One region of the Streptomyces sp. ADI95-16 genome, then DNA from elsewhere that is predicted to be linked to it. Evidence: riboswitches for the same ligand, from Rfam matches in the RefSeq annotation. Region 1 holds a riboswitch; each other region holds the start of a gene.

Region 1 (7,358 bases):
TGCGCGCCACCGGCGCCATCGCGGTCGACATGGAGTCGGCGGCCACCCTCTGGACCGCCACCCGGGACACCCGGGACACCCGGGACACCCGGGACACCCGGAACCGGCGCGGTCCGGTTGCGGCCGTCCGGGTGATCGTGGACGCTCCGGAGCACGAGCTCGTCCGTATCGGCACGGTTCGCGGTGGAATATCTGCCTTCCGTGTTCTCCGTGCCGTGCTGCCCGCGTTCTTTGACTGGCACCGTTCTTCGCTGCTCCCCAGGAGGTGAGCCAGATGGCCATGCCACTGCGACAGTCCATCAGGGTCGGGACCTATCTTCTCGAACAGAAGCTCCGCAAGCGTGAGAAGTTCCCGCTGATCGTCGAGCTCGAACCGCTCTACGCGTGCAACCTGGCCTGCGAGGGGTGCGGCAAGATCCAGCACCCCGCCGGGGTCCTCAAGCAGCGCATGCCGGTCGCCCAGGCGGTCGGCGCCGTCCTGGAGTCCGGCGCCCCGATGGTTTCCATCGCGGGCGGGGAGCCCTTGATGCACCCCCAGATCGACGAGATCGTGCGCCAGTTGGTCGCCAAGCGGAAGTACGTCTTCCTGTGCACCAACGCGATGCTGCTGCGCAAGAAGATCGAGAAGTTCACCCCCTCCCCGTACTTCGCCTTCGCCGTGCACATCGACGGCCTGCGCGAGCGGCACGACGAGTCCGTGGCCAAGGAAGGCGTCTTCGACGAGGCGGTCGCCGCCATCAAGGACGCGAAGGAGCGCGGGTTCCGCGTCACCACGAACTCCACCTTCTTCAACACCGACACCCCCCAGACCATCATCGAGGTGCTCAACTACCTCAACGACGACCTGAAGGTCGACGAGATGATGATCTCGCCCGCCTACGCCTACGAAAAGGCTCCTGACCAGGAACACTTCCTGGGCGTCGAACAGACCCGCGAACTGTTCAGGAAGGCCTTCGCTGGCGGCAACCGGCGCCGCTGGCGGCTCAACCACTCGCCGCTCTTCCTCGACTTCCTGGAAGGAAAGGCGGATTTCCCCTGCACCGCCTGGGCCATTCCGAATTACTCCCTCTTCGGCTGGCAGCGCCCCTGCTACCTGATGAGCGACGGCTACGTGCCCACGTACAAGGAGCTCATCGAGGACACCGACTGGAGCAAGTACGGCCGCGGCAAGGACCCGCGCTGCGCGAACTGCATGGCGCACTGCGGCTACGAGCCGACCGCCGTCCTGGCCACCATGGGCTCGCTCAAGGAATCCCTGCGCGCGGCCAGGGAGACGATCGCGAGCAACCGGGGCGACTCGGCATGACCCCGGCACCGGGAGCGTCCGGGCGCGGCGGTTTCGACCTCGGCGCCCTGCTGGCCGAGCGCGGCGGGGAGCGGTACGAGCTGCACGCCCGGCACCTCAACCACCAGCTGCCCCGCATGCTGCACACGATCGGCTTCGACAAGGTCTACGAGCGGGCCGAGGGCGCCCACTTCTGGGACGCCGAGGGCAACGACTACCTCGACATGCTGGCGGGGTTCGGCGTGATGGGCCTCGGCCGGCACCACCCCGTGGTCCGCCGGGCCCTGCACGACGTCCTCGATGCCCAGCTCGCCGACCTCACCCGCTTCGACTGCCAGCCGCTGCCCGGACTGCTGGCCGAGAAGCTGCTCTCGTACAGCCCCCACCTGGACCGGGTCTTCTTCGGCAACAGCGGCACCGAGGCGGTGGAGACCGCCCTGAAGTTCGCCCGGTACGCCACCGGGCGCCCCAGGATCCTCTACTGCGACCACGCCTTCCACGGGCTCACCACCGGCTCCCTCTCGGTCAACGGGGAGGGCGGGTTCCGCGACGGCTTCGCGCCGCTGCTGCCCGACACCCGGATCGCCCTCGGCGACCTGGCGGCCCTGGAGCGGGAGCTCGGCCGGGGCGATGTCGCCGCCCTGATCGTCGAGCCGGTCCAGGGCAAGGGCGTGCTCGCGGCCCCGCCCGGTTTCCTGCCCGCCGCGCAGGAACTGCTCCGCCGCCACAAGGCGCTGCTCATCGCCGACGAGGTGCAGACCGGGCTCGGACGTACCGGTGACTTCTACGCGTACCAGCACGAGCCGGGCGTGGAACCGGACCTGGTGTGCGTGGCCAAGGCCCTCTCGGGCGGGTACGTGCCGGTCGGGGCGACCCTGGGCAAGGACTGGATCTTCAAGAAGGTCTACTCCTCCATGGACCGCGTGCTGGTGCACTCCGCGAGCTTCGGCTCCAACGCCCAGGCGATGGCGGCCGGCCTTGCGGTCCTCTCGGTCATGGAGGACGAGGGGGTGGTGGCGAACGCCCGAGCCATGGGCGACCTGCTGCGCGGGCGGCTCGCGGCGATGGTGGCCGAGTACGAGCTGCTGCACGAGGTGCGCGGACGCGGGCTGATGATCGGCATCGAGTTCGGCCGGCCGTCCTCGCTCGGGCTGCGCAGCCGCTGGACGATGCTCCAGGCGGCCCGCAAGGGGCTGTTCGCGCAGATGGTGGTGGTGCCGCTGCTGCAGAAGCACCGCATCCTCACCCAGGTCTCCGGCGACCACCTGGAAGTCATCAAGCTCATCCCGCCGCTCATCGTGGACGAGGGCGACGTGGACCGGTTCGTGACCGCCTTCCGGGCGGTCATGGACGAGGCCCACGGCGGCGGCGCACTGATGTGGGACTTCGGCAGGACGCTGGTGAAGCAGGCCGTCGGCAACGGCTGACGGCGCCCGTCGTCAGCGGCGCCGGCGGCCCGCTCCGGGCGGTCCAGGGCCTGTCTTCCGGATCGGGCCGGAAGGCAGGCCCTAGTCGAGGAGCCGGTCCCGCAGCCGGGCGAGGGTCTCGGGCGTCAGCCCGAGGCCCTCCGCCAGATAGCGGTCCACCCCGCCCCAGGTCGCCTCGATGGCCTCGAAGGCCGCCGTCAGGTACTCCGCGCGGGCGTCGAAGAGGGGCGCGAGCAGCTCCGCCACCTCGGGGGAGCGGGTTCCCTCCGGCTCCCCGCCGCGGCGCATCCGGTAGCGGCGGTGCGGGGCGTTGGACTCCAGGTAGTCCGCCACGATCGCCGCGCGCTCGACTCCGAGCGCGAGCAGGGTGACCGCGATCGACAGGCCGGCCCGGTCCTTGCCGGCCGCGCAGTGCATCAGCGCCGGGACGCTGTCCTCGGCGAGGGCGTGCAGGACCCGGGCGTGCTCGGCGGTGCGCTCGGTGATGATGGCGCGGTACGCGTTCGCCATCCGGGCCGCGGCCCTGCCCTCGCCCAGGATGCCGCGGAGCTGGTCGAGATCGCCCTCCCGGACCATCGTCCAGAACTCCCCGCCGTCCGCCGGATCCGACAGCGGGAGGTTGACGTTGCGGACTCCGGGCAGCTCCACGTCGTGGCCGTCGAGGGCCTGGTCGGCGGCGTTGCGGAAGTCGAAGACGGTGTGCAGGCCGAGCGACGCGAGGAACTCCGCGTCGGTTTCGGTGGCATGTGCGAGATGTCCGCTTCGGAACAGTCGTCCCGACCTGACCTTCCGCCCGTCCGTGGTCGGCAGGCCGCCGACATCACGGAAATTGCGCACTCCGGACAGTTCCGGCTCCATGGCCGGGGCGTCGGGTATCTGCTGGGTCACGGGAACTCCTCCGCGTCGTCGTGCGGTGTCCGAATTACACTACTTGGCGCCAACTTGCCATATCCGGAGGCCAGATCGGATCCGTCCCCGTGAGCCAGATCATACGGTGACCGTGAGTGCCTGATCGCCCAGGCCGAATTCCCTTGCCAGGGCGGTTGTTGAGGGTCCGGAATGGACAGAGGGTGACCGGAATTCCGCTGATCCCTCATACCTGCGATTGCGTCAGGGAATTCGTGGCTTGTTCCCCGTGGCGCGGCTGGATTACCTTCGCGATCGATCCGGGTGGACCGCCGAATCCTGCCGCCGCCCGGGAACCGCACCCGACTACCATCGCGCGCGGCAGGAGCGGGGGAACCAGGTAAGCCGCTGTTCCGGATCCACGTCCGGGACGGCTCGGGGTGAAGCCGTACATGCGCTGTTCATGTACGGCCGGACATCTCCAGTCCGAATCCGACAGCTCACCTCGCAGGCGACGGAGAGGAAATCGCCATGCCCGGAAAGGGTAAGCACCGCCGCCCCAAGTCCAGTTCGATATCGCGCGGGTTCGCCGCCGCGGGTACCGGCGGCGCCGCCCTCGCCCTGCCGCTGCTGGGCGCCACCGGCGCCTCCGCGGCCGGTGCCCCGGCCGCCGCGCCCGCCGCGGCTCCGGTACAGGCGCCCGTCACCACCGCCGCCGCGCCGCAGGTCCGGGCCGCGGCCCCGCAGGCCGCCGAGACCGCGCCGGCCGTCTACACCGTCGCGTCGGGCGACTACCTCTCGAAGATCGCCGCCGAGCGTCAGCTGGACGGCGGCTGGGAGCGGCTCTACGAGGACAACCGCGAGGCCGTCGGCGCCAACCCCTCCCTGATCCACCCGGGTCTGAAGCTGACCCTGGGCGCGAAGGGCGCCGCTGCGGAGTCGGCCCCGGCCCCGCAGCGCGCGCAGAAGCCGGCCGGGCAGTCCGCCGCCGGGCAGTCCGCGGAGCAGCCGGCCCAGCGGTCGGCGCCGGCCCCGAAGGCCAAGCCGAAGACCGCGCCCGCCGCGCCCGCCGAGAAGCAGCAGAGCGCGGGCGCCTCCACCACCGCCGGCAAGACGGCCGCCTTCGTGGCCCCCGTCGGCGGCGGCATCTCCACCCAGTACAAGACCCCCGGCGCCATGTGGTCCTCCGGCTACCACACCGGTGCCGACTTCATCGCGAGCTCCGGCACCACCGTCCGCGCCGTCGGCGCCGGCACCGTGGTCTCCGCCGGCTGGGCCGGCTCGTACGGCAACGAGGTCGTCATCCGGCACGCGGACGGCAAGTACTCCCAGTACGGCCACCTCTCGCAGCTGTCCGTCTCGGTCGGCCAGAGCGTCACCCCCGGCCAGACCATCGGGCTCTCCGGCTCCACCGGCAACTCGACCGGCCCGCACCTGCACTTCGAGATCCGCACCGGCCCGTCCTACGGCTCGGACATCGACCCGATCGCCTACCTCCGCTCCAAGGGCGTGAGCATCTGACGGCGGCCGCCGTCGGGAGAGGTACGACAGGCACGTGAGGCCGGGGCCCGAGGGGGGTCCCGGCCTCGCGCCGTTATTCCGACCTGACCGGGTGGTATAAATCACGGACCGTCAACCCCTGCCTACGGTGGCGTAGGTCACGCACCGGGGTGAAAGATGTGCTCTCGTGGCAGCGACGACGACGACACTCAAGACCATCGGCTCGTACGCGGCGATCGGGGACAGCTTCACCGAGGGCGTGGGGGACCCGGGACCCGGGGACAGTTTTCTCGGCTGGGCGGACCGGCTGGCCGTACTCCTGGCCGACCAGCGGGAGGAGCACACCTTCGGCTACGCGAACCTGGCCGTACGCGGGCGGCTCCTGGACCAGATCGTGGAGGAGCAGGTGCCGCGGGCCAAGGAGCTCGCGCCCGACCTGGTGACCTTCTGCGCGGGCGGCAACGACATCATCCGGCCCGGCAGCGACCCCGACGACGTCGCGGAACGCTTCGAGGCGGCGGTCGCCGACCTCGCAGGCGCCGTCGGACAGGTCATGATCACCACCGGCTTCGACACCCGGGGCGTGCCGGTCCTCAAGCACATCCGGGGCAAGGTGGCCACCTACAGCGCGCACGTCCGCGCCATCGCCGACCGGTACGACTGCCCGGTGCTCGACCTCTGGTCGCTGAAGTCCGTACAGGACCGGCGGGCCTGGGACGCCGACCGGCTGCACCTGTCGCCCGAGGGGCACACCCGGGTGGCGCTGCGCGCCGCGCAGGTGCTCGGCCTGGAGGTGCCCGCCGATCCCGACCAGCCGTGGCCGCCGCTGCGGCCGCGCGGGTCGGTGGACGTGACCCGGGACAACATCCAGTGGGCGCGCGAGTACCTGGTGCCGTGGATCGGCCGGCGGCTGCGCGGGGAGTCCTCCGGGGACCACGTCGAGGCGAAGCGGCCGGACCTGCTGCCGCTGTAGGGCGCGGGGGGCCGCCGGTCGCGAGGCCGGGGGGCGGGGCGCGCGGGCGGGCGGCCGCAGCGGGGGAGCGGGCGGGGCGAAGCGGGGCTGAGGCGGGGCTGAGGTGGGGCCAGGCCGGGGCCGGGGGGCGGAATCCTTCGGGGCCGGTGCGCGTTGGAACGTCGTAGCCTGTGTGACCGTCCTGCCCCGAACCACCCTGGAGGCGCCTTGACCGGCTCCCGTCCCCTGCGTCCGCGACTGCGCGCCCTGCGGCCCGAAGCCTTCGGCGCGGACCCGTCCGGCGCGCGGATGGAGCGGATCCGCCGCTCGCCGAACTTCGCCGACGGCGTCTTCCAGAACCCCATCGGCGCCCGCACCCGGCCGTCCGGCTCCATGGCGGAGTTCGCCAAGATCTACTTCCACAAGGAGCAGCGGGTCCGGCGCAACCCGGGCGCGCCGGTCCCGGTCTATCCGACGACCCTCGCCGAACTGGCGAAGCCGCCGGTCAGCGGGCTGCGCCTGACCTGGATGGGGCACTCCAGCGTGCTCGCGGAGATCGACGGGCGCCGGGTGCTGTTCGACCCGGTGTGGGGCGAGCGGTGCTCCCCCTTCCCCTTCGCCGGTCCCAAGCGGCTGCACCCCGTGCCGGTGCCGCTGGCCTCGCTGGGCGACGTGGACGTCGTGGTGATCTCGCACGACCACTACGACCACCTCGACCTCCCGACGATCAAGGCCCTGGCCGGTACGGACACCGTCTTCGCGGTCCCGCTGGGCGTCGGCGCGCACCTGGAGCGCTGGGGGGTCCCGCCGGACCGGCTGCGCGAGCTGGACTGGAACGAGAGCACCGAGGTCGCCGGGCTGTCCCTGACGGCGACCCCGGCCCGGCACTTCTGCGGGCGGGGCCTGCGCAACCAGCAGTTCACCCTGTGGGCCTCCTGGGTGGTCGCGGGCGACTCGCACCGGATCTTCCACAGCGGAGACACCGGCTACTTCCCCGGCTTCAAGGAGATCGGCGCGGCGCACGGCCCCTTCGACGCCACGATGATCCAGATCGGCGCGTACTCGGAGTACTGGCCCGACATCCACATGACGCCGGAGGAGGGCATGCGCGCCCACCTCGACCTCCAGGGCGACATGCCGCACGGCACGATGCTGCCGATCCACTGGGGCACCTTCAACCTGGCCCCGCACCCGTGGGACGAGCCCGGCGAGGGCACCTTCGCCGCGGCCGAGAGCGCGGGGGCGGCCATCGCGCTGCCGCTGCCGGGCCAGCCCTTCGAGCCGGGCTCGGCCGACGCGCCCGCCGAGCCGTGGTGGCGGCCCTTCGTGGCGGGCGCCGTGGCCGAAC
Region 2 (7,358 bases), 550 kb from region 1:
TGGAAGCCGCTGTCGCGCAGGTTGCGCAGCACGGACGCGCCGACGCCGCCGCCGGAGCGGCTGACTCCGACGACGGCGACCGAGCCGGGGGCGAGCAGCCGCTGCACGGAGCGGGCCTCGGCGCGCTGTTCGCGGGCGCGCTGGACGGCGAGGGACTCGGCGGTGGGTTCGAGGTCGAGGGTGAGGTGGACGGAGCCGTCCTCGAAGCTGCGCTTCTGCTGGTAGCCGGCGTCGGTGAAGACTTTGATCATCTTGGTGTTGGCGGGCAGCACCTCGGCGGCGAACCCGCGGATGCCCCGCTCGCGTGCGACCGCGCCGATGTGTTCGAGCAGGGCGGAGGCCACGCCGCGGCCCTGGTGGGCGTCCTGGACGAGGAAGGCGACCTCGGCCTCGTCGGCGGGCGCGGAGGCCGGGCGGCCGGTGGCGTCGATCCGGTCGTAGCGGACGGTGCCGATGAACTCGCCGCCGATGGTCGCCGCGAGGCCGACGCGGTCCACGTAGTCGTGGTGCGTGAAGCGGTGCACGTCGCGGGCGGACAGCCGGGGGTACGGGGCGAAGAACCGGTAGTACTTCGACTCGTCGGAGACCTGTTCGTAGAAGCTGACGAGCCGGTCCGCGTCCTCGGTGGTGATCGGCCGGATCCGGGCGGTGCCGCCGTCGCGCAGCACGACGTCGGCTTCCCAGTGGGCCGGGTACGCGGGGGCCGACTCGGTCGTCATGGGGGCCACCTTAAGGCCAGGGCGGGCCGGACAGCGCCCGCGCGGCGCATACGACAAGCGGGGTCAAATCAGTGCAAGCTGGGGAAGGTCGAACCGCTGCGGATTATGACCGAAGGCCGGTCGAAGCATTCCGGGTGCCGTGAGAGACTGGTCTAGACAACCGTAAGAACCTGAAGGGCATCACCATGGCAGAGCGCCGCGTCAACGTCGGGTGGGCCGAGGGCCTGCACGCTCGTCCCGCCTCGATCTTCGTCCGCGCGACGACCGCTTCCGGCGTCCCGGTGACCATCGCGAAGGCGGGCGGCGACCCCGTCAACGCCGCCTCCATGCTGGCGGTCCTGGGCCTGGGCGCCCAGGGCGGCGAGGAGATCGTCCTCGCCTCCGACGCCGAGGGTGCCGAGGCCGCGCTGGACCGGCTCGCGAAGCTGGTCGCCGAGGGCCTGGACGAGCTCCCGGAGACCGTCTGACCCTTCGGGTTCGACCCTCGGGTCCGACCCTCGCCCGTACGCGAACGAGCCGTGGCCCCGGAACACCGGGGACCACGGCTCACGCGTTTTCGGACACCGGCCGCCGCATTCGCGGCGCGCAGCCCCTTCGCGAATTCGATATTCCAAGCAGCCCAAGCGGCCGGAATCAGACCCGCCTGCCCCGCGAATATCCGCCACCGCGCAATATCGCGCGCCGATATCGGCCCCGTCCGGCCTTTGTATACGGCTCTTGTTAATGGGGGCCGCTCGACATGTTTACGGCAGGTTGCGAAGTCCTCACCCGGAGCCGGTGCGTCCCCGCCGCCCGGTCCGCGTGGATCGCGGTGAGCGCCCGCGCCCGCTCGGCGTCGCCCCGGGCCACCGCGTCCACGATCGCGCCGCGCTCCGCCCAGGACTCGGCGGGCCGCTCCGGGGCCTCCACCGCGTACATCCAGGCCACCTTGTGCCGCATCTGCGTCAGCAGCGCGATCAGCCCCGGACTGCCCGAGGCCTGGGCGAGCGTCTCGTGGAACCAGCCGCCCAGGGCCCGCAGATCCTCCCCCTGGCCCCTCCTGGCCCGCTCCTGCCCCAGCCTGACCAGCCCGCGCAGCACCTTCAGGTGCGCCTCCGTGCGCCGGCGGGCGGCCCGGGCGGCGGCGAGGGGCTCCAGCAGCATCCGTACCTCAAGGAGGTCCGCGGCCTCCTGCTCGGTCGGCTCGGCCACGCAGGCGCCGGCGTGCCGCCGGGTGGTGACGAACCCCTCGGACTCCAGGGTCCGCAGCGCCTCGCGCACGGGGACGCGCGAGACCCCGTACCGCCGGGCCAGCACCTCCTCGGTCAGCCTGCTGCCCGGCCCGAAGACCCCGGAGACGATGTCGTCGCGGATCGCCGTGCACACCGCGCGCGCAGGAATACGCAAAACCGAACCTCCGCCTCATTCCGACTACCGTGCTGCGACTCTATTGCAACACACGATAATTTCCGAGTACGGCCGGATATTCGAAATATTTGCCATAAAAAAGAGGAAGACCCCGGCTCGATGAGCCGGGGTCTTCCTCGAAGCGGTGCGAAACGCGGCGCCTGGTCAGACGTTGACGCCGTGCGAGCGCAGGTACGCCACCGGGTCGATGTCCGAGCCGTACTGGGGGCCGGTGCGGGCCTCGAAGTGCAGGTGCGGGCCGCTGGAGTTGCCGGTGGAGCCCGACAGGCCGATCTGCTGGCCCGCGGTGACCTGCTGGCCGACCGAGACGCCCAGCGAGGACATGTGGCCGTACTGGGTGTAGGTGCCGTCGTTGTGCTTGATGACGACGTTGTTGCCGTACGCGCCGCCGTTGCCCGACTCGACGACGGTGCCCGCGCCGACCGCGTGCACCGTGGTGCCGGAGGCCGCGTGGAAGTCGATGCCCGTATGGCTGCCGGAGGACCACATGCCGCCGCCCGCGTGCCACTGGGTGCTGACGTACGAGTCCTCGACGGGGGCGACGAAGGTGTTGAGGCGCTTGCGCTCCTCCTCGCGGGCCGCGCGCTCCGCGGCGTCGCGCTCGGCCTTCGCCTTGGCCTCGGCCACGCGCTTGGCCTCCGCGGCCTGCTGCTTGGCGTCGGCTTCGGCCTGCGCCTTGACGGCGGCGACCTCGGCGGCGCGCTCCTGGGAGTCGGCCTGGGCCTGGATCTCGCCCTGGAGGTCCTCGGCGACGACCACGGCGTTCAGGCCGGTGTCCTCCATGGAGAGGGCCTTGCCGTCCGCGGCGAACGCGGGGGCGGCGATGGAGCCGACGACACCGGTGGTGGCGAGGGCTGCTATGCCGGCGTAGCCGGCGGTCTTGCGGCTCAGACGGCTGGAACCACGGTGCTTGCCGGCGGCACGACTGCCAAACGCCATGAAGGGGCTGATCCTTTCCTTCCCTCTCGCCTACCGGGTTAGCTGACGGGTTCGGAGCAGGAAGGTCTCCTACGGGCCCCCTCTGACGAGGCGGTCCGATTCACCCCAGGGACGCATGTGGGTCCCCGGCTCCCCAGGCTCGCGCCTGACGGGGACTCGGCGATCGCTGTCCGGTGCCGCGGATGCGGCGGTTACAACTGACGAACAGCACGCCTGACGCTAGGCGGATCATCAGTCAATCGCCAAACAGACTCGCGCTTTTGTTGCGTACGCCACACCACATACACGCAACCTCAGCGCTAAACAGACATAAGGGGCCCCGGCGGACAAGCCGCCGAGACCCCTTGGGAACCGCTTCCGGATCCGTCTAGTTGGTGACCACCGTGACGTCACCGATCCCGAGGGCCCGCACCGGTCCCTCGATCTCGGCGGCGTCGCCCACCAGCACCGTTACCAGCCGGTCCACCGGGAACGCGTTGACGACGGCCGAAGTCGCCTCCACGGTGCCGGTGTCGGCGAGCTGCGCGTACAGGTGCGCCTGGTAGTCGTCCGGCAGCTCCTGCTCGACCTGGTCGGCGAGCGTGCCCGCGACGGAGGCCGCGGTCTCGAACTTCAGCGGGGCCACGCCCACCAAGTTCTGCACCGCCACGTCCCGTTCGGCATCGGTCAGGCCGCCCTCGGCGAGGGTGCGCAGCACCTTCCAGAGGTCGTCCAGCGCCGGGCCGGTGTTCGGCGTGTCCACCGAACCGCTGATGGCGAGCATCGAGGCGCCCTTGCCGTCGGCCGTGGAGCGCAGCACCTGGCCGAAGGCGCGTACGCCGTACGTGTACCCCTTCTCCTCGCGCAGGACCTTGTCCAGACGGGAGGTCAGGGTGCCGCCGAGGCAGTACGTGCCGAGCACCTGGGCCGCCCAGACGCGGTCGTGCCGGTCGGCGCCGGTACGGCCGATCAGCAGCTGCGTCTGGACCGCGCCGGGCCGGTCCACGATGACCACGCGGCCGGTGTCGTCGGCGGTGACCGGCGGAACCGGTCGCGGCTCCGCGAAGTCGCCGGTCCAGGTGCCCAGGGTCTCCGCGAGGACGGCGTCGAGGTCGATGCCGGTCAGGTCGCCGACGACCACCGCGGTGGCGGTGGCGGGGCGTACGTGGGCCTCGTAGAAGGCGCGCACGGCCGCGGAGTCGATACGGGCGACCGTCTCCTCCGTGCCCTGGCGCGGGCGGGACATCCGCAGGCCGGCCGGGAACAGCTCCTGGGAGAGCTGCTTGGCGGCGCGGCGCTGCGGGTTGGCCAGCTCGTGCGGGATCTCGTCGAGCCGGTTGCGCACCAGCCGGCCGACCTCGCTGTCCGCGAAGGCGGGCGCGCGCAGCGCCTCGGAGAGCAGGCCGAGGGCCTTGGCCAGGCGGGAGGCCGGCACCTCCAGGGAGACCCGGATGCCCGGGTGGTCGGCGTGCGCGTCGAGGGTGGCGCCGCAGCGCTCCAGCTCGGCAGCGAACTCCTCGGCGGAGTGCTTGTCGGTGCCTTCGGACAGGGCGCGGGCCATGATGGTGGCCACCCCGTCCAGGCCCTCGGGCTCGGCGTCCAGCGGGGCCGCGAGGTTGATCTCGACGGCGATGACCTGCTGGCCCGGGCGGTGGCAGCGCAGCAGGGTCAGGCCGTTGGGGAGCGCGCCGCGCTCGGGGGCCGGGAAGGCCCACGGCCGGGCCTCGCCGGCCTCGGGGCGCGGGTGGAAGGTCATCGTGACGGCTGCGGTGTCGCTCACTGCTCCGCCCCCTCGTTCTCGGAGTGCTCGGTGTGCTCGGCGTCGTCGGCGTCGGTGTCCGGGCCCGTGAGCGGCTCGTACACCAGCACCGCCCGGTTGTCCGGGCGCAGTCGGGCCGCGGCCACGGCCTGGACCTCCTCGGCGGTGATGTCGAGGAGCCGCTTGACCGCGGTCAGGGCCAGCTGCGGGTCACCGAACAGCACCGCGAAGCGGCACAGTTCGTCGGCGCGGCCGGAGACGGTGCTCAGCCGGTCCAGCCACTCCCGCTCCAGCTGCGCCTGGGCGCGCTCCATCTCCTCGGCGGTGGGGCCCTCGGCGGCGAACCGGGCGAGTTCCTCGTCCACGGCGGCTTCGATGCCGGGGACCTCGACGCCGCCGGAGGTCTTGACGTCCAGCCAGCCGAGCGACGGCGCGCCGGCCAGCCGGAGCAGGCCGAAACCGGCCGCGACGGCGCTCTGGTCACGGCGTACCAGGCGGTTGTGGAGCCGCGAGGACTCGCCGCCGCCCAGGATCGTCAGCGCCACGTCGGCGGCGTCGCACTCGCGGGTGCCGTCGTGCGGGAGCCGGTAGGCGGCCATCAGGGCGCGCGCCGGGACCTGCTCGACGATCTCCTCGCGGAGCTGCTTGCCCATGACCTCCGGCAGCGATCCGTCGCGCGGCGGCTGCTTGCCGTCGTGCGAGGGGATGGAGCCGAAGTACTTCTCGATCCACGCGAGCGTCTGCTCGGGGTCGATGTCGCCGACGACCGACAGCACCGCGTTGTTGGGCGCGTAGTACGTGCGGAAGAAGGCGCGCGCGTCCTCCAGCGAGGCCGCGTCCAGGTCGGCCATCGAGCCGATCGGGGTGTGGTGGTACGGGTGGCCCTCGGGGTAGGCGAGGGCGGTCAGCCGCTCGAACGCCGTGCCGTACGGCACGTTGTCGTAGCGCTGGCGGCGCTCGTTCTTGACGACGTCGCGCTGGTTCTCCATCGACTCGTCGTCGAGGGCGACGAGCAGCGAGCCCATCCGGTCCGCCTCCAGCCAGAGCGCGAGCTCCAGCTGGTGGGTCGGCATGGTCTCGAAATAGTTGGTGCGCTCGAAGCTCGTCGTGCCGTTGAGCGAACCGCCGGCACCCTGGACGAGCTCGAAGTGCCCGTTGCCGGGTACGCTCGCCGAGCCCTGGAACATCAGGTGCTCGAAGAGGTGAGCCAGGCCGGTTCGCCCCTTGACTTCATGGCGCGAGCCTACGTCGTACCAGAGGCAGACCGCGGCGACCGGGGTCAAGTGGTCCTCGGAGAGCACCACGCGCAGGCCGTTGGCCAGCCGGTGCTCGGTCGCTGTCAGGCCGCCGGAGCCGGCCTGGGCTGTGGCCGTGTGACCCATGGGCATGTGGTCCCTTCGATCGCGATGCAGAGATTTGTGTCAGACCTGCCACTGTATGCAAGCGCGCCGATGCCCGTAGAAGTTCCCGGGTCCCGTTCCCCCGCACGACTCCGTCCGGGGGGACCCCCAGGGTCGGAGTCGGCGTTGTCGGTGCCTCGGGACACAATGGTCCGCGTCACCCGACTCGGACCCCGTCAGAACACCAGCCAGACCCCCAGCAGACCTTTCTTGGTTAAGGAGCCGCGCAGCGATGGCCCGCCGCAGCACGAAGACCCCGCCGCCGGAGGATTTCGAGGAGAAGATCCTCGACATCGACGTCGTCGACGAAATGCAGGGCTCCTTCCTCGAGTACGCGTACTCGGTGATCTACTCCCGCGCCCTGCCCGACGCCCGGGACGGCATGAAGCCGGTGCACCGGCGCATCGTCTACCAGATGAACGAGATGGGCCTGCGCCCCGACCGCGGATACGTGAAGTGCGCCCGCGTCGTCGGCGAGGTCATGGGCAAGCTGCACCCGCACGGTGACGCGTCGATCTACGACGCCCTCGTGCGCATGGCCCAGCCCTTCTCGATGCGGCTGCCGCTGGTCGACGGCCACGGCAACTTCGGTTCGCTCGGCAACGACGACCCGCCGGCCGCCATGCGTTACACCGAGTGCAAGATGGCCGACGCCACGTCGCTGATGACGGAGTCGATCGACGAGGACACGGTCGATTTCACCGCCAACTACGACGGCCAGGAGCGGGAGCCGGTGGCCCTGCCCGCCGCCTACCCGAACCTGCTGGTCAACGGCGCGTCCGGGATCGCGGTCGGCATGGCCACCAACATGCCCCCGCACAACCTGGGCGAGGTCATCGCGGCCGCCCGGCACCTGATCCGGTACCCGCAGGCGGACCTGGAGGCGCTGATGCGCTTCGTACCGGGTCCCGACCTGCCGACCGGCGGCCGGATCGTCGGCCTCTCCGGGATCAAGGACGCCTACGAGAACGGCCGCGGCACCTTCAAGATCCGCGCGACGGTGGCGGTCGAGACCGTGACGGCGCGCCGCAAGGGCCTGGTCGTCACCGAACTGCCCTTCACGGTCGGCCCCGAGAAGGTCATCGCGAAGATCAAGGACCTGGTCGGCTCGAAGAAGCTCCAGGGCATCGCGGACGTCAAGGACCTCACCGACCG
Region 3 (7,358 bases), 3.1 Mb from region 1:
CCTTCTGCCCGCACGGCGTCACGCAGGGGCCCTTGGCCCACCACTGCGGCAGCATCGCGAGGGCCTCGTCGCCGAAGGGGTTCACCCCCGGGCCGGCGGCCAGCGAGTGGCCGACCAGCACGTGCAGGCACTTCACCCGGTCCGGCATGCCGCCGGCGCTCGGGAAGCCCTGGAGGACCTCGATGGCGTCCCGGCGCCGGATGTAGTCCTCGTGCGCGGCCTGGTAGGCGGCGGCGAGCTCCGGGTCCTCGGCGAGCCGCGCCTGCATCTCCTTCATCACGCCGTTGGCCTCAAGCGTGCCGATGGCGGAGGCCGCGCGCGGGCACGTCAGGTAGTACGTCGTCGGGAAGGGCGTGCCGTCGGGCAGCCGCGGGGCGGTCTCGACCACGTCCGGCTGGCCGCAGGGGCAGCGGTGCGCGATGGCGCGGAGCCCGCGCGGCGGGCGGCCGAGCTGCTGCTCGAACGCCTCGATGTCCGCGTCGGTCGGCTCGGTCCGGTCGGTCTGGGGCGGGGGCGTCTGCATGCCTGGAGGAAGTCTCTTCGTTCTCGTGGATGGGTGCGGTGCTCGTCATTCGCCGGGGCGGTCGGCTTTGTCGACCCCGTCCCAGACGTTCGAGTACCAGGGGCGGTCGGAAGCGGCCTGTCCGGTACGGTGCCGCTCCGCGGCCTCGGCCCCGGGGTCCTTCATGATGTAGCCGATCTCCCCCGGCCGCAGGAAGTGCAGGTGCTTGCGCGCCTGCTGTTCCGCGTAGGCCGGGTCCTGCCAGCGGGCCTTCTCGTCGCGGAGTTCCTCAAGGCGCCTGCGCGCGTCGTCGGCGGCCCGCTGCTGCTCCGCGATCTCCGAGCGCTGGGACACGTACTGACGCATCGGATACGCGAGGGCGACGACCAGGGTACAGAGGACGAGCACCAGCAGGGCGGCCCGGCCGGTGAGCCGGCTGCGGCGGACCTGACGGCGCGACTGCGACCGGTAGACGTGGGCGGCGGTCCGCTCGCCGAGCTGCTTCAGCCTCGTCGCGGTCGAGAAGGTGGAGAACCGGTCCCGGTTCCCGGCCATTGGTCCCGCCTCCCCTGTGTGCGCTACGCAATACGTCCCCGCACACGGTACGGGACCGAGTGCGGGGACGTACGGAAGCCGGGGCGTGGTTAGCCCTTGAACCGCGGGAAGGCGCTGCGGCCGGCGTACACCGCGGCGTCGTCGAGGATCTCCTCGATGCGCAGCAGCTGGTTGTACTTGGCGACGCGGTCCGAGCGGGCCGGGGCGCCGGTCTTGATCTGACCGCAGTTCACGGCGACGGCGAGGTCGGCGATGGTGACGTCCTCGGTCTCGCCGGAGCGGTGGGACATCATGCACTTGAAGCCGTTGCGCTGGGCCATCTCGACGGCGTCGAGGGTCTCGGTCAGCGAACCGATCTGGTTCACCTTCACGAGCAGGGCGTTCGCGGAGCCCTCCTCGATGCCGCGGGCCAGACGCTCCGGGTTGGTGACGAACAGGTCGTCGCCGACGATCTGGACCTTGGTGCCGAGCTTGTCGGTGAGGGTCTTCCAGCCGGCCCAGTCGTCCTCGTACAGCGGGTCCTCGATGGAGACCATCGGGTACGCGGAGACGAGCTCCTCGTAGTACTCGGTCATCTCGGCGGCCGAGCGGGACTGGCCCTCGAACTCGTACTTGCCGTCCTTGTAGAACTCGGACGCGGCGACGTCGAGCGCGAGCGCGATGTCCTTGCCCGGGACGTAGCCGGCCTGCTTGATGGCCTCGACGATGAGGTCGAGCGCGGCGCGGTTGGACTCCAGGTTCGGGGCGAAGCCGCCCTCGTCACCGAGACCGGTGGACAGGCCCTTGGTGTGCAGGACCTTCTTGAGGGTGTGGTAGACCTCGGCACCCCAGCGCAGCGCCTCGGAGAAGGACTCCGCGCCGATGGGGGCGATCATGAATTCCTGGATGTCCACGTTGGAGTCGGCGTGCGACCCACCGTTGAGGATGTTCATCATCGGAACGGGCAGCAGGTGCGCGTTCGGGCCGCCGAGGTAGCGGAACAGCGGCAGGTCCGAGGCCTCGGACGCGGCGTGCGCGACGGCCAGGGAGACGCCGAGGATGGCGTTGGCGCCGAGCGAGCCCTTGTTGTCGGTGGCGTCGAGGTCGAACATGGCCTGGTCGATCAGGCGCTGCTCGGTCGCGTCGTAGCCGACGAGCTCCGGGCCGATCTGCTCGATGACGGCCAGGACGGCCTTCTCTACGCCCTTGCCGAAGTAACGGTTGGGGTCACCGTCACGGAGCTCGATGGCCTCGAAGGCACCGGTGGAGGCACCGGACGGAACTGCAGCACGGCCGGTGCTGCCATCGTCGAGGCCCACCTCGACCTCGACCGTGGGGTTGCCTCGGGAGTCCAGGATTTCCCGGGCTACGACGACGTCGATGGACGGCACGAGCATCTCCTTCTGGGATGTGACGCTGGGTGTGCGGTGGCGTGTCAGGCCGTGGGATGGCCTTGCCGCCTAGAGCCTAACCGGCTCGGGACACTCGGCCGCCCGACTGCCCGGGTCCTGGGACGAAAAAGGGCCCGAATACCCGCCTTCCCGGACATACTCCGCTCGATCGATCGGCGTGACCGGCACGCACGACACCGCCCGGCGCGTGGGGGGATACGCGCCGGGCGGTGTGGATCGTGCGTGGTGCTGACGCCTTCTAGGCGGTTACCGGGAGGTTCAGCTGAGGTCCAGCTTCTGGCCCGGGAAGATCAGGTCGGCGTCCGAGACGACGTCGTTGTTCAGCTCGAAGAGCTTCTCCCAGCCGCCCTGGACGCCGTTCGCCTCGGCGATGGTGCCCAGGGTGTCGCCCGGCTTGACCTCGTAGGAGCCGTTGCCGGTCTTCGGGGCCTGGGGCGCCGCCGGGGCGGCCTTCTGCGCGGTCTTCGGCGCGGTCTTGACCGGGGCCGGGGCCTGGGCGCGCTCGGAGCGGGTGACCGGCGCCTCGGCGCGCTTGGTCTCCTTCTTCGGCGCGGCCTTCTGCTGCTGCTTCGCCTCGGGCTTCGGCTTCGGCTTGGCCGCCTCGGTGCCGCCGTTGTACGAGGAGCCGGACAGGCCCTTGCCGCAGACCGGCCAGGCGCCCTTGCCCTGGCCCTTGAGGACCTTCTCGGCGATCGCGATCTGCTGCGACTTGGAGGCCTTGTTGGCGGTGGAGGCGTACGCCGTGCCGCCGTAGGAGGCCCAGGTGGAGGACGAGAACTGCAGACCGCCGTAGTAGCCGTTGCCCGTGTTGATGGACCAGTTGCCGCCGGATTCACAGGAGGCGACGCGGTCCCACTCGGAGGCGGTCGCGGCGGAGGCGGATCCCACCGCCATCAGGGGCGCCGCGACGGCCACACCGGCGACGCCGGCGAGCGTGACGATGCGGACGGCCTTGGAACCGCGACGGTGCTTGCCCTTGCCCTTGCCCGAAAGCAGCATGGAGTTCTCCTCACCGACGCCTACGAGGTGAGCTGTCGGGTTCGGGCGAGTGAGTGCCCGGCCACACGTGGTGTGTGACTTAACCCCTAGCCGGTCCGTGACCGTCTCTCAACGGCCGTTCCCGGCGCCTACCTTGGTTCCCCCGCTCCTGCCTTCGGCGCTTTACGCGACGACTGTTCCCCCCGGCCGCCGGCAGGATTCGGCGATGCGGTCGAAGAGGCCCGCGGTGGCGAGCGATTCAGAAGGTAGACAGGTCTCTCCCCGATGTTCAACGAGCAACATCGGGGAGAAACGGGCCCTACTTGCGCCCTTCGCAGGGGTGTTTGCGCAGGTGAGGGCGGGGTTCACGGAACGCTGCGGACTCGACACGCCAGTTGACCCGAAGAGACGCATGTCTCACTTACAGATAACAGACATTCAGGTCTTTACGGGTGTCCGAAGTGCCGCTATTTCTTCGATAGATCCAGGTTCTGGCCGGGCTTGATCAGGTCCGCGTCCCCGCCGATGACCTGCTCGTTGGCCTGGTACAACGCGTTCCATCCGCCCTTGACGCCCTTGGCGGACGCGATGGTGGCCAGGCTGTCGCCCGCCTTGACGGTGTACGTGGGGTCCGACGCGGCGTCAGGAGCGCTCGCGTTCTCGACCGCGGCCGGGCCGCGGTGCTTTCCGGCACCCTCGCCCGCCGCGCCGGCCGCGTCGTCCGCCGTGGCGGAGGGGCTCGGGGAGGCGCCGGGGCCGGTGGTGGCGCCCGGGGTGCCCGGGGCCGCCGGGATCGTGGGGTTGCCCGGGTTCGTCGAGCCGGCCGGGGCGCTCGGCGACACGCTCGGGTCGGTCGGGGTCGTCGGGGACGTCGGCGTCCCCGGCGTGGTCGGGTTGCCCGGGGTCGTGGGCGAGGCGGGGTCGGTCGTCGAGCCGCCCGGCGTCGTGGGGGCCGACGGAGTCGTCGACGGCAGGTCCGGGTCGGGCATGACGGGCAGTCCGAGCGAGGGGCCCTGCGGGATGTCGGGGAGCCCGAAGGTGGGCGAACCGGCCGGGGCGGGGGTCTGCGTCGGCGCGCCGTAGTCCTTGGCCTGAGTGGAGCCCTGGACGGGCACCGAGCTGTCCGGGCGGGACGGGCTCGGGGCGACCGAGCCGGCGTTGCCGGGGTTCACGTCCGCCGACGGGCCGTCCTTGGTCAGCCCGGCCGGGCTCGCGCACAGCGGCCACGCCTCGGGGCCCTGGGAGGCCAGCACCCGCTCGGCGACGGCGATCTGCTGCGAGCGGCTCGCGAGGTCGGCGCGCTCGGCGTAGGACAGGCCGCCCGCGTTCTTCCACTCCTCCTGGCTGAACTGGAGTCCGCCATAGGCGCCGGTGCCGGCGTTCGCGCTCCAGCTCCCGCCGCTCTCGCACTCGGCGACCTGGTCCCAAGTGGAGGCGTCCGCAGCGCTCGCATTGGTCGCCGCGAGCAGCGGCAGGGCCAGCGCGGAGCCTGTGACTCCGGCGGTGACGACTATGGCGGGCACCTGGCGGGGGCGTCTGTGGCGGCCGTTCCCGGAACGCATGAGCTGCACCTTTCGCATAACGGCGGGGTAACGGCAGAACCTAGCTGCGTTAGCACGCTCGTGACAACTCCGGCCCGGGACTGACTTCTGGTCAGGGGACGTTCAGGTGTTTCGGGGTGTGAACCGGACGGGAAGCGTGCGCAGGCCACGCATGATCAACCCCCCGCGCCAGCGCAGCTCCTGAGGCGGAATGGCAAGTTCCAGGTCAGGCAGACGCGTCAGCAAAGTCGCAAGCGCGGTCTGTCCTTCGAGTCGCGCGAGCGGAGCGCCCAGGCAGTAGTGGATCCCGTGCCCGTATCCGAGGTGCTGGTTGTCGGTGCGGGAGAGGTCGAGGGTGTCCGGGTCGGCGAAGCGGTCGGGGTCGCGGTCGGCGGCCGCGAGGACCACCAGGACCGGGTCGCCCGCCGCGACCTCCTGTCCGCCCAGGGTCAGCGGCTCGGTGGCGAACCGCCAGGTCGCCAGCTCCACCGGCCCGTCGTAGCGCAGGAGTTCCTCGATCCCGGTGGCCAGCAGGGCGCTCTCGCCGGCGGCGAGGGAGGCCTGGAGGAGCGCGCGCTGGTCCGGGTTCATGAAGAGGGAGTGGACGCCGTTGCCGATGAGGTTGACCGTCGTCTCGAACCCGGCGAACAGCAGGATGAAGGCCATGGCCGTGGCCTCGGTCTCCGTCAGATGGTCTCCGTGGTCACTTGCCCGGATCAGATCGGAGATGAGGTCATTGCCCAGATCATCCCGTTTGCGGTGGATGAGTTCCCCGAGATAGGTCCGCATCTGCTTCACGGAACGGGCGACTCCGCCGCGCGGACCGCCGCCGTGCCGGATCATCATCCCGGCCCAGTCGCGGAAGTCGTCCTGGTCCTCGCGCGGTACGCCGAGCATCTCGCAGATGGCGTAGATGGGGAGCGGGAAGGCGAACTCGTGGATGAGGTCCGCCTCGCCCTTCGCCGCGAACCCGTCGATGAGGTGGTCGGTCAGCTCCTGCACCCGCGGGGTGAACTCCGCCACCCGGCGCGGGGTGAACGCCTTCGACACCAGCCGCCGCAGCCGGGTGTGGTCCGGCGGGTCGATGTTGAGCAGGTGCGTCATCAGCTCCGCCTTGCGCTCCCCCGGGATCCCGGTCTTGCCCTTGGCGTGCGCCGGCTCCGCGTGGTGCGCCGGGTTCTTGCTCAGCCGCTGGTCGGCGAGGGCCTGGCGGGCATCGGCGTACCGGGTCACGAGCCAGGCCTCGACCCCGCTGGGGAGCCTGGTGCGGTGCACCGGGGAGTGCTCGCGCAGCCAGGCGTAGGCCGGGTAGGGGTCGGTCGCGAACTCCCAGTCGAAGAGGGTCGGGCCCTGGGGGGCCGGGGCGTCTGAAGGGGTTCCGGGGGTCTGCTCATCCACCCGGAGACGGTATCCCGGCCGCCGCCCGCCATCCCATATAGGTGGATCGTCGCGGCTGTCCGTAGATCCGCCATCACTTGACCTCGCGGAGTCCGGCCTTCCTACTTTCGGATTTGTGGATGTGAGGATCTTGAAAAGCAGCTTCGCGGTGGTGGAGAGACGGGCCGAGCACGCGGTCAAGTTCTTCTACTCCCACCTCTTCTGGCACAACCCCGGGATCCGCGCCCTCTTCCCGGCCTCCGCGCAGGAGATGGAACGCCAGCGGGACCGGCTGTTCGCCGCGCTCACCCACGTCATCGCCCACCTCGACGACGAGACCCTCCTCCCCTATCTCCGCGAGCTCGGCCGCGACCACCGCAAGTTCCTCGCCGGGCCCGAGCACTACGCGGCCGTCGGCGCCAGCCTGCTGGCCGCCCTCGCCCAGACCTCCGGCGAGGCCTGGACCCCGGACGTGGAGAAGGCCTGGTCCGAGGCCTACCAGGTGATCGCCGACACCATGACCGAGGGCGCCGGGTCGAGCGAGGACCCGCCCTGGTGGGACGCGGAGGTCGTGCGCCACCTCCAGTACGGGCGGGACATCGGCGTCCTCACCCTGCGGCCGCACCTCCCGCTCCCGCATCGGCCGGGGCAGTACGTGAGCGTGAGCAGCGAGCGCGTCCCCGGCGTCTGGCGGACGTACTCCCTCGGCAACGCGCCCCGCCCCGACCACACCCTCGACCTGCACGTCAGCCGGATCGAGGGGGGCCGGCTCAGCACCGCCCTGGTCCGCGAGGTGCGCCCCGGCGAGATGCTGCGGCTCGGCGCGGCCGGCGGCCAGCTCACGTTCCGCCGCACCGACCGCCCCGTCAGCCTCATCGCCGCCGGGACGGGCTGGGCGCCGATCCGGGCCATCCTGGAGGAACTGGCCGGGCATCCCCCCGATCAGGACGTCCGGCTCTTCGTGGTCGCCCGGGACGCCGCGCACCTCTACGACCGGCCGCTCATCGACCGGTA

What was found. Region 1 has a riboswitch for cyclic di-AMP ahead of EES41_RS29445 (M23 family metallopeptidase). Riboswitches for the same ligand answer to the same signal wherever they lie in the genome.
Positions count from the first base shown of each region.
Region 2: it holds a riboswitch for cyclic di-AMP, as region 1 does, so the genes downstream of both, EES41_RS27095 (M23 family metallopeptidase) here and EES41_RS29445 (M23 family metallopeptidase) in region 1, are expected to answer to the same signal.
Region 3: it holds a riboswitch for cyclic di-AMP, as region 1 does, so the genes downstream of both, EES41_RS15270 (transglycosylase family protein) here and EES41_RS29445 (M23 family metallopeptidase) in region 1, are expected to answer to the same signal.

Region 1 covers NZ_CP033581.1:6,592,740-6,600,097, forward strand. The annotation lists gene EES41_RS29425 (1-hydroxy-2-methyl-2-butenyl 4-diphosphate reductase) at 1-269, shown strand, start outside; gene hpnH (adenosyl-hopene transferase HpnH) at 275-1,306, shown strand; gene EES41_RS29435 (aspartate aminotransferase family protein) at 1,303-2,712, shown strand; gene EES41_RS29440 (tyrosine-protein phosphatase) at 2,794-3,600, opposite strand; cyclic di-AMP (ydaO/yuaA leader) riboswitch at 3,879-4,085, shown strand; gene EES41_RS29445 (M23 family metallopeptidase) at 4,090-5,079, shown strand; gene EES41_RS29450 (SGNH/GDSL hydrolase family protein) at 5,246-6,031, shown strand; gene EES41_RS29455 (MBL fold metallo-hydrolase) at 6,239-7,358, shown strand, end outside.
Region 2 covers NZ_CP033581.1:6,042,180-6,049,537, reverse strand. The annotation lists partial or broken gene EES41_RS27110 (GNAT family N-acetyltransferase) at 1-719, opposite strand, end outside; gene EES41_RS27105 (HPr family phosphocarrier protein) at 905-1,186, shown strand; gene EES41_RS27100 (GntR family transcriptional regulator) at 1,440-2,105, opposite strand; gene EES41_RS27095 (M23 family metallopeptidase) at 2,271-3,065, opposite strand; cyclic di-AMP (ydaO/yuaA leader) riboswitch at 3,078-3,237, opposite strand; gene EES41_RS27090 (pitrilysin family protein) at 3,433-4,800, opposite strand; gene EES41_RS27085 (pitrilysin family protein) at 4,821-6,185, opposite strand; gene EES41_RS27080 (DNA topoisomerase (ATP-hydrolyzing) subunit A) at 6,436-7,358, shown strand, end outside.
Region 3 covers NZ_CP033581.1:3,484,425-3,491,782, forward strand. The annotation lists gene EES41_RS15255 (DUF501 domain-containing protein) at 1-523, opposite strand, end outside; gene EES41_RS15260 (septum formation initiator family protein) at 569-1,057, opposite strand; gene eno (phosphopyruvate hydratase) at 1,147-2,433, opposite strand; gene EES41_RS15270 (transglycosylase family protein) at 2,707-3,447, opposite strand; cyclic di-AMP (ydaO/yuaA leader) riboswitch at 3,450-3,617, opposite strand; gene EES41_RS15275 (transglycosylase family protein) at 3,894-4,988, opposite strand; gene EES41_RS15280 (cytochrome P450) at 5,091-6,365, opposite strand; gene EES41_RS15285 (globin domain-containing protein) at 6,514-7,358, shown strand, end outside.